2 regions of the Rhizobium sp. BK512 genome follow, and region 1 is predicted to be linked to the other one. Evidence: riboswitches for the same ligand, from Rfam matches in the RefSeq annotation. Region 1 holds a riboswitch; the other holds the start of a gene.
What was found. Region 1 has a riboswitch for thiamine pyrophosphate ahead of FHX06_RS25190 (YkoF family thiamine/hydroxymethylpyrimidine-binding protein). Riboswitches for the same ligand answer to the same signal wherever they lie in the genome.
Positions count from the first base shown of each region.

Region 2: another riboswitch for thiamine pyrophosphate. It lies ahead of thiM (hydroxyethylthiazole kinase); the one in region 1 lies ahead of FHX06_RS25190 (YkoF family thiamine/hydroxymethylpyrimidine-binding protein).

Region 1 is NZ_JACIAS010000007.1:377,743-383,461, reverse strand. Features, by position in the region: gene FHX06_RS25205 (SDR family NAD(P)-dependent oxidoreductase) at 82-852, opposite strand; gene soxR (redox-sensitive transcriptional activator SoxR) at 940-1,404, opposite strand; gene FHX06_RS25195 (NADPH-dependent FMN reductase) at 1,486-2,061, shown strand; TPP riboswitch at 2,249-2,362, shown strand; gene FHX06_RS25190 (YkoF family thiamine/hydroxymethylpyrimidine-binding protein) at 2,353-2,961, shown strand; gene FHX06_RS25185 (ABC transporter permease) at 2,975-3,766, shown strand; gene FHX06_RS25180 (ABC transporter ATP-binding protein) at 3,763-4,518, shown strand; gene FHX06_RS25175 (ABC transporter substrate-binding protein) at 4,526-5,533, shown strand; gene FHX06_RS25170 (acyltransferase family protein) at 5,599-5,719, shown strand, end outside.
Region 2 is NZ_JACIAS010000003.1:421,786-427,504, forward strand. Features, by position in the region: gene FHX06_RS12835 (glycoside hydrolase family 3 N-terminal domain-containing protein) at 41-1,063, opposite strand; gene FHX06_RS12840 (GNAT family N-acetyltransferase) at 1,090-1,569, opposite strand; gene thiD (bifunctional hydroxymethylpyrimidine kinase/phosphomethylpyrimidine kinase) at 1,753-2,565, opposite strand; gene thiE (thiamine phosphate synthase) at 2,562-3,197, opposite strand; gene thiM (hydroxyethylthiazole kinase) at 3,194-3,994, opposite strand; TPP riboswitch at 4,046-4,144, opposite strand; gene FHX06_RS12860 (aldehyde dehydrogenase (NADP(+))) at 4,303-5,719, opposite strand, start outside.

The sequences.
Region 1 (5,719 bases):
ACAGGGTAGATCAGTACAATATCATATTCGCAGAAGCGAATTGGTCAAAAGTCGTCAAATACCAAAAAAAGTCCAACCAAATCAGCAGATAAGCTGGCCGCCATTGATCTCCAGAACCTGACCGGTGATGTAGCCGGACAACGATGGTGCGGCCAGGAAGAGATAGGCCGGAGCGCAATCTTCCGACGTTCCAAGCCGCTGCAGCGGGATCGACTTGCGTGTCTGTTCCAGTTTTTCGCGGGATGAATAGCGTGTATGGAAATCGGTATCGATCGTACCGGGCGAGACGCAGTTAACCCTTATATCGTCAGGCGCGAGCTCACGGGCAAGCGCCTTCGAATAGGTCGCGACGAAGGCCTTTGATGCGGAATAGATCGCCGAACCGGGACTACCGCCCGTTATCGCGGAAATCGAGACCGTGTTGACGATGGCGGCACCCTGCGCTGCCCGGAGCGCGGGAAGCAGGGCCCGGGTGAGCTCCACCACCGACGTCTGGTTGAGGCGCACGACGGTCTCATAATCGGCATCGGTCAGTTCACCGGCGGGAAAACGCCCATGCATCGTGCCGGCATTGTTGACCAGCACATGCACCTTGTCGAAGAAATCGAGCGCCTCTCGTGCAAACTTTGCAGCCCCGCCCGGCTGCAGGAAATCCGCCGGCAAAAGCAGGGCCCGGCGTTCCGATTCGGCAGTCAGCAGAAAATCCGGCAGTTCGCGCTCCCCGTCGCGCCCGGTATGGACAAGCACGCGCGCACCGCAATCCAGAAACTGTCGGGCAACTTCGAGGCCGATACCGCGGCCGGCACCCGTCACGACGACATTGCGGTTTTCGAATAATTTGGGATGAAACACGAAGTTCTCCTCATTTGCGGGCCGGTCCGCCGCTTGCGCTATCACGCCTAACATATGCGGGCATCAGCCAAAAGAAAGCCCGAAGGTCTAGGCACCCGGGTCGAGCAGCCGCGCACCGGCGCCCTGTCTGCCAAGTACATCGAAGGGATTGCGCAGCGGGCAGGCGTCAATAGAGAGGCAACCGCAGCCAATGCAGCTCGTCAGATGATCGCGCAACAGGCTGAGCTGCCTGATGCGGATATCGAGATTGTCCTTCCAGAGCGTCGATAACCTCTGCCAGTCCTCGACTGTCGGCGTACGGCTCTGCGGCAGGGTTTCGAACGCAGTCTGAATTTCGGAGAGCGGAATGCCAACGCGTTGCGCCACCTTGATGATGCCGAGACGCCGCAGCACATCGCGGCCGTAGCGCCGCTGGTTGCCGCGCGTGCGAATGCTGAAGATCAGCCCTTTCGCTTCGTAGAAGTGCAGGGCGGAAACCGCAAGTCCGCTGCGCTCTGCAACCTCGCCCACCGTCAGAAGTTTGCTCAAGGAGAATCCCGGATTCTGCTGCATGACCCATTGACCTCAATATTAGTTGAGGTTTTATAGACTGCGCTCCCGAGGCCGTAAAGCCGAGATAAGAAGGAGCAATGCATGCACAAACCCATGAGGCTTGCCGTCATCTACGGCAGCACGCGCGAGGGACGCATCTGCGACAGGGTGGTGAAGTGGCTCGAAAGAGAGCTGGCCCGCTTTCCGCAATTCGAGATCGACATCATCGACCCGCTGGCATTTTCACTGCCGCGAGAGCATTTACCGCATCATCCGGAGGCAAGGCGGCTTGCGGACAGGCTTCATCAGGCCGATGGTTTCATCCTCGTCACGCCGGAGTACAACCACAGCTTTACCGCTTCTCTGAAATTCCTCATCGATCTCTTCGCCGAACCCTGGCACGGAAAGCCGATCGCCTTCGTCTGTTATGGCGGCATATCCGGCGGATTGCGCGCAGTCGAACAACTTCGCCTCGTTTTTGCGGAGCTTCACGCCGTCACGATCTGCGATGCCGTGAGTTTCAATTCCCCCTGGCGCCGTTTCGACAATGAGGGCCGGCTGCAGGATCCGCAGGACGCTCTGCGCAGGCTTTCCCGAATGATGTCCCAGCTGCAGTGGTGGACTGAGGCGCTGGTCGCCGCCCGCAGCGACACGCCCTATGCCGGCGTCGCCGCCTGAGACGAAGACATCCGGCTCCGTCTCTGGCAGGTACGGACCGGCTGGACACCCGGACAGGACCTCCGTCCGGGTGTTTCCCTCGGGCACCTCACAAAGTGCGCCTGGACTGCACGCGCCTCTTGCCGACCGCATAGCCGGGTAGGAATTTTACGGTTGCGGTATCGCAGGCCCGGTGATAGCTTCCGCCACAATTTCACGGGGGAGCTCCGAATTGCCGGGGCTGAGATGTGAGGCGCATGCCTCCGGACCCTTTAAAGCTGATCTGGGTAATGCCAGCGGAGCGAGGTCCAAATGTTTTCCGGCGCACAAGTGTCTCTATATCCGATGTCCGGCAATTTCGTCGGCATCATCCTTGACGCGATCAAGGCCCTCGAGCCCTATCGCGATCATCTTCGCATCGAAACCGATGATATTTCCACGCTGTTGGTCGGCCCGCCTGATATGCTGTTTGCCGCCATGCGCGATCTCTTCGTTTCGGCTGCCGCAAGTGGCGAGCATTGCGTATTGTCCGCCGCGATCTCGCGGGGCTGCCCCGGCGAACCGGATGATGCGATCTGCGGCGCCGGCCCGTCCTCAAGCCGCTCCGAGCCGCTCGCCGAGCGCGTGGAGGCAGCGATCGCAGCAGTCAGGGATACGACCGAGACTGGTCAACCGACGGCCGCCCAATTTTCTCTCTATGTCATGGGAACGGGCACCCATATGGACGAGATTTACGGCTGCATCGACTTCCTGAAGCGCTCGGGCACATTCGACCGCTCGAAGAATTTCTGCACCAAGCTGCGCGGTGACGCCGGCGCGATCTTCGCGACCATCCATGAAGCTTTCTATCGCTTTGGCGATCCCGAAGGTCATGTGACACTGGATATCACGGTCTCCGCGAACAGCCCGAGCAAAGCCTGAGACGCCTGACGGCATGACCCTATCGAAACCGGATTCGACATTTGCGCCACTGAGGCGGGCCTTGCCCGCCATTCTCGCCATGCTTGCCTTCCTGGCTATCTGGGAGTTCTATGTCGATCTCTCCGGCATCAAGCCCTCGATCCTGCCCTCACCTTCGCGTATCCTTACACAGGGCTGGCTGAACAGGCAGGCGCTGCTCGACAACACCTGGCCGACGCTCGGCGCGACGCTCGGCGGTTTTGCTTTGTCGCTCGTCTTCGCCTTCGCCTCGTCGGTACTGATGGATTTCGTGCCATTCATGCGCCGTGCGCTGCTGCCGCTCTTCATCGTCAGCCAGACATTGCCGCTGGTCGCGATCGCTCCCCTCGTCGTACTCTGGTTCGGTTTCGGGCTGCTGCCGAAGCTTCTGCTCGTCGCTCTCGTTACCTTCTTTCCGCTGCTGGTCGCCCTGCTTCAGGGCTATGAAGCGACGGACCGGGATATTGCCGAGCTTCTGAGTTCCATGAAGGCAAGTCGCTGGCGCATCTTCTGCCTGGCACGGCTCCCTTCCGCCATGCCTTTCTTCTTTGCCGGCCTGCGTATTTCGATCACCTATGCCGTGGTCGGCGCCATCTTCGCCGAATATGCGGGCGCCGCGCGCGGCCTCGGGATCTATATCCTCAACGCCAAGAACAACTTCCGGCCGGATCTCGTCCTCGCCGCCGTCGTCGTCAGCGCCCTTCTGACCCTTTGCCTCTTCGGTCTCACCCTGGCGGTGCAGCGTTTCGTCATGCCCTGGCAATCCCCTGCGGAGAAACGCCGATGAACGGGATGCTCGAGCTGAAGAATGTGTCGAAGTCCTTCGACGGCATGGAAGTGCTGAGGGACATTTCTCTTCATATCGCCAGAGGTGAATTCGTCTCGATCGTCGGCCCATCCGGCTCCGGCAAGTCGACGATCCTGCGGCTGCTGACACAGGCGCTGCAGGCCGACAAGGGAGAGATTGTCTTCGACGGCATCCAGCTCTCGCAGGCCGCGCATGCATTCGCCTTCATGCCTCAGCGCGATGCGCTGATGCCGTGGCGAAGCGTCATCGACAACGCGATCCTCGGCCTCGAAGTGCACGGCATGCGCCGCAGCCAGGCGCGGGCTGTGGCCGCCCCGCTCTTTGAACGCTTCGGACTTGCCGGCTTCGAAAATCACTATCCCGCGGCCCTTTCGGGCGGCATGCGCCAGCGCGCGGCCCTGCTGCGCACAGTGATCCAGCGGCAGGACATGCTGCTGCTCGACGAGCCTTTCGGGGCACTCGATGCGCTAACCCGCACCCAGATGCAGGAATGGCTGCAGGGCATGTGGACCGGTCATCGATGGACGGCCCTGCTGATTACCCATGACGTACGGGAAGCCGTCTTCCTGTCCGATCGTATCTATGTTCTGTCCGCCCGTCCGGCTGCCGTGATCAGGGAATTCGAGGTGCCGCTCGCAAGACCGCGGACGCTTGCAGATCTCGGCTCCCCGGCTGCTCAGGCAATCGAAACTGAAATTCTTCAAACATTGCTGCATCCGCAAAGAACCTGAGGAGGTCCTGATGCTTCTCACCCGCCGACAGACCCTTTTTGCCGCCATGGCCGCAAGCCTTGCCGGCCGCACCGCCTTCGCGCAATCCTCCGACAAGGTGCGTATCGCGCTCGACTGGACGCCGAACACCAACCATATCGGCATCTATGTCGCCAAGGCGAAGGGCTTCTATGAGGCAGCCGGCATCGATGTCGAGATCCTGCCCTATGCCGATACGAGTGCCGGCACGTTGGTCGCAAATGGTGTTGCCGATTTCGGGATTTGCGGAGAAATCGAGACCTTTACCCAGCGCGCCGCGGGCGCCGATGTAAAACTCGTCTATGCCGTCGTGCAGACGGAAACCGGCAGGTTGATCTTCAAGGGCGGCCGCAACGACATCAAGAGTCCGAAAGATCTTGATGGCAAGACCTATGGCGGCTTTGGCGGCGCATGGGAGGAGGCACTCGTCTCTGCGATGATCCGCAACGACGGCGGCAAGGGCACCTTCCAGAATGTCACGCTCGGCACCTCGGCCTATGAGGCGCTCGACAACGGCGCGGTGGACTTTACACTGGAAATCTACACCTGGGAGGGTATTGCCGCCCAGCTGGAGAACCGGCAGGTCGGACGCTGGCGCTATAGCGACCATGGAATTCCCGACGAACAGACGACCGCAATCGCTTCCAGCGATGCCTATCTTTCGGCCAATCCGCAAAATGCCCGCGCCTTTGTCCAGGCAACACTCAAAGGTTATGCCTATTCGGTCGACAATCAGGACGAGGCCTGCGATCTCCTGATTGCCGGCAGCAACGGCGCGCTGCTGAATACCGAACTGGTCAAGGCATCGCAAAAGGCCCTGGTCGAAGGTCGTTTCCTCAAGGGTGACAACGGCGCGATCGGCATCATCGATCCGGCCAAGGCCGAAGCGATCGGCACGTTCCTGTTCGACCATGGCATCCTGCTCGATGCCAATGGTGCGGCGCTGAAGGAAAAGCCCGACTTTTCCGCCTATTACACTAACGATCTGCTTGGCTGAGATGACCCCGCCCTTGCCGGCAGCAGCTTTCCGCTGCAAAGTCCGGCAAGGAGCGAGGGAGTGACATGCAGCAGCAGGACCGGGTAGCCGGAGCAGATTTCTTGCGTGCAACCGCTTGCCTGCTTGTCCTCATCCACCACCTTGTTCTGCGCATCGACCTTAACAAGACCGAAGGGCTTCAGCCGG
Region 2 (5,719 bases), on a different contig from region 1:
AATTCCCCTTTTCTTATGAGGTGAAGAATACGCGCGCTGGTCAGGAGACCAGTGCGCTTGCAAACATCGATTCGACTTCCGCATGGGCAGCGCGATAGTCGATCTTGAGAGTGCCGAGGCGGGCCTTGCCGGCGGCGATACGCTTCTGAGCGGCTTCCGTCATCGGGCGCGCGGCCTTGGCCGCAGCCTCGCTCTCCTTGACGTCGCCATGGCTGTGAAGCGCAATGTCGAAACCGGCATCGAGAACCTGAGCGACGCGCTCGGGCAGAGTGCCCTGCAGCGATTCCATGAAGATGCAGTCGGAGATCAGAACGCCGTCGTAACCCATGTCCTTGCGGATCACGTCATGCATGATCGGCGAGATGGAAGCCGGCAGCTCGGCATCGTAAGCGGAGTAGACGACATGGGCGACCATTGCCCAAGGCGTGTCCTTCAGCGCCACGAAAGGCTTGAAGTCGGTTGCGGTCAGTGTTTCGCGCGAGGCGTCGACGACCGGGCGTTCCTTGTGGGAATCGAGCGTGGCGCGGCCGTGGCCCGGAATATGCTTCATGACCGGCATGTTACCGGTTTCGAGCAGGCCATCGACCACTTCGCGGCCCAGTGCAGCGATGAAATCCGGATCGGGGCCGAAGGAGCGGGCGCCGATCACCGCGCTCGTTGTTTCGAAAACGAGATCGAGAACCGGCGAGCAGCCGCTCGACAGGCCGAGTTCGGTCATCATCACACCCATGGCCTGGGTGGACAGACGCAGCGCCTTCTTGCCGACCTCGAAGTCATGGCGCGCAAGCTCGGCGAACTGGCCGAAGCTGCGGAAAAGCGGCCAGGGGCCGGCATCCATGTGCTGCACACGGCCGCCTTCCTGGTCGGTAAAGACGGGCGCATCGTCGCGGCCGACGGCCTCGCGGAAACGGTCGATCAGGATCTTTGCCTGCTCCGGATTGCGCAGGTTGCGGCGGCCGACGAAGAGGCCAAGCGGATTGGTCTCGCGGAAGAGGGCGAATTCGTCGTCCGAAAGCGTCGGATTGGGAAGGCCGACGAAGAGAGCAAGCGGGGTCGAGGACACTATTTCAAAACTCCGATATCAGATGGTCATTTCGGCGGGCTTCGCAGCATGCCTTCGTAAATGCCCTTGTCGGGGGCGGGAATTTCGACCGCGCCGGCGGTCTTGACGTAGAAATCGACGGGGCCGGCATCGCCGATGAAGGCGTAGGCGTGGCCCAGCGTCTTCATGGTCTGCAGGCAGGCGGAAAAGAGGGCGAGGCCAATGCCCTTGCCGCGTGCGGCCGGATCGACGCCAGTCGGGCCGAAGAAGCCGCGGGCGGTCGTGTCATAGCAGGCAAAGCCGAGCAGCTTGCCATCCTCGACGGCGATCAGGCAGGCAACAGGCTGGCGGGAAAAGGCGACGCTCACTTCGCTTGCCCAGTTCTCGCTGAAATGTTCCCGCACCCAGGTAACGACGACATGAAGTTCCGGCGGCAGGGCTGGACGGATCACGATGCCGATGGAGCCGGCCTTCTCTTTCAGTTCGGCGAGCTTCGTGGAATATAAGCTCACAAGCAGGTCCGACACCCGAATTCCTCCAATTATTCTGTTATTACGGAATGTATCCCTTTTTAATGACATAACTTTCGATATCCGAGCGGCCATGTCAACAGGCTTTTTGGCAGGCAATCCTGGTTCAACTGGGGGTAGGCAAAACAAAACGGCCCGGTTTGACCGGGCCGCTGGGCATTATCGGGTCTGTGATCCGGCTCAGAGCCCGGCGTCTTTCCACAGGGCATGGAAATGATGAACCGGTCCATGGCCAGAGCCGACTGCCAGCTCGCCCGCGGCAGCGACTGCTTGCGCAAGATAGGTTTTCGCAGTCGAAACAGCTGCTTGCGGCGAAGCACCCTTTGCGAGTTCGGCGGCGAGTGCGCTGGAAAGTGTGCAGCCGGTCCCGTGTGTATTCTTCGTGGGGACGCGTTTCGCCTCGAACCAATGCCGGCCGGAGTCGGTTGCCAATATGTCGGGACTTTCATTGCTCTCGAGATGACCGCCCTTGACCAACACAGCGGCAGGGCCGAGCGCTCGCAGGCGCTCGGCTTGCGAGGCCATCTGCTCGCGGCTTTCGGCAACCTCTTCGTGCAGCAGCGCTGCGGCTTCCGGCAGGTTGGGGGTGAGCAGCGTCGCAAGCGGCAGCAGGTGCTTCGTCAGCGCATCGACAGCCTGCGGGTCGAGGAGTGCCGCTCCGCCCTTGGCGATCATGACAGGATCGACGACGATGGGAATGCCGCGATGAGGCGCCAGCGCCTCGGCAACGGCTTCGGCAATGCCGGCATTGGCGATCATGCCGATCTTGACCGCATCGACGCGCACATCGGCAAAGACCGCCTTGATCTGCTGGGCGACGAAGTGGGGCGGGACAAGATGCACGCCCGTCACCCCTTGCGTATTCTGCGCCGTCAGGGCCGTCAGCGCCGCCATGCCATAGACGCCGCGAGCAGAGAAAGCCTTGAGATCGGCCTGGATGCCGGCGCCACCGGATGGATCGGAGCCGGCGATAGACAGGACGTTGCGGATCATCGGCGGACCTTTCGGATTTCCTCGGCGATGCGGATCGTCGCGGCTCGCGGGTCCTGCGTGCCGCAGATCGCCGAGACGACAGCAAGCCCATCGGCTCCGGCCGCGAAGACGAAAGTGACATGCTCGCTCTTCAAGCCGCCGATTGCAACCGTCGGAACGGGGGCGGTTTTCACCAGTTTCGCCAACCCATCAAAGCCGATCGGCTGCTTGTGGTCTGCCTTGGTGGGTGTCGCAAAGATTGGGCCGATGCCGGCATAGTCGACGATAGCGGGATCGATGGCCGCTGCCAGCGCTTCGCTCTCGGCTGACAGGCCAAGGATCATGTCCGGGCCGATCATCGCCCGGGCGGTAGCTGGCCCCATATCATCCTGGCCGATATGCAGCCCGCCGGCGCCGATCGCGATGGCTGCCTCGACGTCGTCGTTGACGACGAGCAAAGCGCCGGTATCCTTCAGGATCTCCTTCAGCGCCAGACCGGTCTCGATCATCCTTGCCGTCCCGCCATGCTTGTCACGAAGCTGCACCATCGTGGCGCCGCCGGCAACGGCAAGCCGCGCCGTCTCAACCATACCGATATCGGCGCAGAGATCGGGATCGAGGACCAGATAGAGGGAAAGATCGAAGCGTTTCATGCGGCGTTGATCCTGACTTTTGCATCGAGCCTTGCTCCATCGAGCGCGGCGAGCTGATCGAGGAACCGCCAGGAGAAGGAGCCGGGGCCGGCAGCATCCTTGGCCGCCTCTTCACCGGCAACCGCGAAGGTAGAAAGTGCCGCGACAGCGGCTGCGAAGGGGTCGGCGGGAATGGTTGCGGCAAAGGCGCCGGTGAGGCAGGTGAGCGAACAGCCGAGCGCAGTCACCTGCGGCATCAACGGCGAGCCGCCTTCAATGCGCAGCGCCTGCGCACCATCGGTCACGAAATCCACCACACCGGTGACGGCGACGACCGCTCCATGCCGTTCGGCAAGCAGCCGGGCGGACGCCTCGGCCTGCTCAACCGGGTCGCGGCTGTCGACGCCTTGGCCGCGGCTCTCGCCACCGGCAAGCGCGATGATCTCAGAAGCATTGCCGCGGATGATCGTCGGGCGAAGCGCCAGCAGATCGGCAACCGCCTTACGGCGGAAGGATGTCGCATAATGGGCAACCGGATCAAGGACCCAAGGTTTGCCGCTCGCGTTTGCAGCCCTTGCCGCCGCATGCATGCCGTCGATCCACTGGGTGGAGAGCGTGCCGATATTGACGGTCAAAGCGCCGGCGATTGCGGCAAACTCGCCGGCTTCTTCGGCGGCGTGGACCATGGCAGGCGATGCACCTGCCGCAAGGACCACATTGGCGGCGATGTTCATGGCCACGTAATTGGTGATGCACTGCACGAGCGGCGGCTTCGCCCGCATCGCCGTCAACAGTGCTCCGGGTGTCTTGTTCTCCATAGTACCCCTTTCAGGCGGGGCAGGCGCGGGAACGATCATGCGATGAAGCAGATGGCGACCCAAGCGACTCCCTCCGCCGGCATTATCCGGTTCAGGTTCGAAGGGTGCTTCTCAGCCCGCTTTCGGAAACGGGCGCCCCTGTCTCTCAACAGAACTCTTTCTTGCAGAGAATGGCGTCGCTGTCATCGGCAAAATGACGATTTTGAGACTGAGGTTTTGCCAATGCGTACCACGGGCCGCCTGAGCGCCCGTGGTGCAATTTTCAGATGCCGGTTCTTTGGGTTTAAGGTCCGGCTGCTATACTGCGATCAACGCAGCGGCGCTGGAAGCAGGTTCGTCGTAAAGTCCTGATACGAAACCGGGCGCAGGAACCTGTAGATGGCGAGCGTCCCGACGGAGGTGGATCTGCCATCGGCCGTTGCCGGGTAGGGGCCGCCGTGCACCATAGCGGGCGATACTTCCACGCCGGTTCCGAAGCCGTTCACGAGCAGGCGTCCGGCAAGCATTTCCAGCTTTGGAACGAGGCGCTTGGCGTCCTGTTCGTCTTCGCTCGTAATGTGAAGGGCAACGGTCAGCTGGCCTTCGAGGCCGTCGAGGACGCGCTCGAGTTCGGCGAGATCACGGCAGCGCACGATAAGGCCGGCTGCACCGAAGACCTCGTCCTGCAGCTCGTGATGTGCAAGGAATGCAGCAGCTGTCGTCTCGAAGAGAGCGGCCGTGCCTTCGAATTCGCTGCCGGGCTTGCCATTGGCAACGAGCCGGACTTCGGGATGTTTTTCCAGCCGGGCAACGCCATCGCAGAACGCCTTGGCGATGGAGCCTGTCAGCATCGTCTGGGCGCCGACATCGGGCAGAAGCTCCCGCGCCTTGGCAATGAACGTGTCCAGGCCTTCGCTGTCGACGGCGAGAATGAGGCCGGGATTGGTGCAGAACTGCCCGGCACCGAGGACAAGCGAGCCTACGAAAGCCGTTGCGATCTCCGCCGCGCGGGTTTCCAGCGCGTTGGGGAAGAAGATGACCGGGTTGATGCTGCTCATTTCGGCATAGACCGGGATCGGCTGCTTGCGCTCGGAAGAGATCTTCATCAGCGCAGTGCCGCCGCGGCGCGAGCCCGTGAAGCCGACGGCGCGGATTCTGGCATCGGCCACCAGTTTCTGCCCGACCTCGAAGCCGGTATCGAAGAGGAGCGCAAACGTGCCGGCATGCAGACCAGCCTTGGCAACGGCGCGCTGAACGGCGCGGCCGACCAGTTCCGATGTGCCCGGGTGAGCGGAGTGGGCCTTGACGACGACCGGGCATCCCGCTGCGAGCGCAGATGCCGTGTCACCACCGGCGACGGAGAAGGCGAGCGGAAAGTTCGATGCGCCGAAAACCGCGACAGGTCCCAGAGGAACGTTGCGCAGGCGCAGGTCAGGCTTCGGAACCGGCTTGCGGGAGGGATCCGCGCCGTCGAAGCGAAGCTCCTGGAAGCGGCCTTCGCGCACCTCTTTCGCAAATAGCCGAAGCTGCCCCATCGTGCGAGCGCGCTCGCCCTCGAGACGTCCGCGCGGAAGTCCGGTTTCCGCCATTGCCCGCACGATCAGCTCGTCGCCGATGGCCTCGATCTCGCTGGCGATGGTTTCAAGAAAGGCAGCCCGTGTTTCGAGATCGGTTTCCCGGTAGGACGCGAAGGCCTCCCATGCAAGCCTGGTCGCCTCTTCGACGTCTTCGGCGGAGGCGCCACCG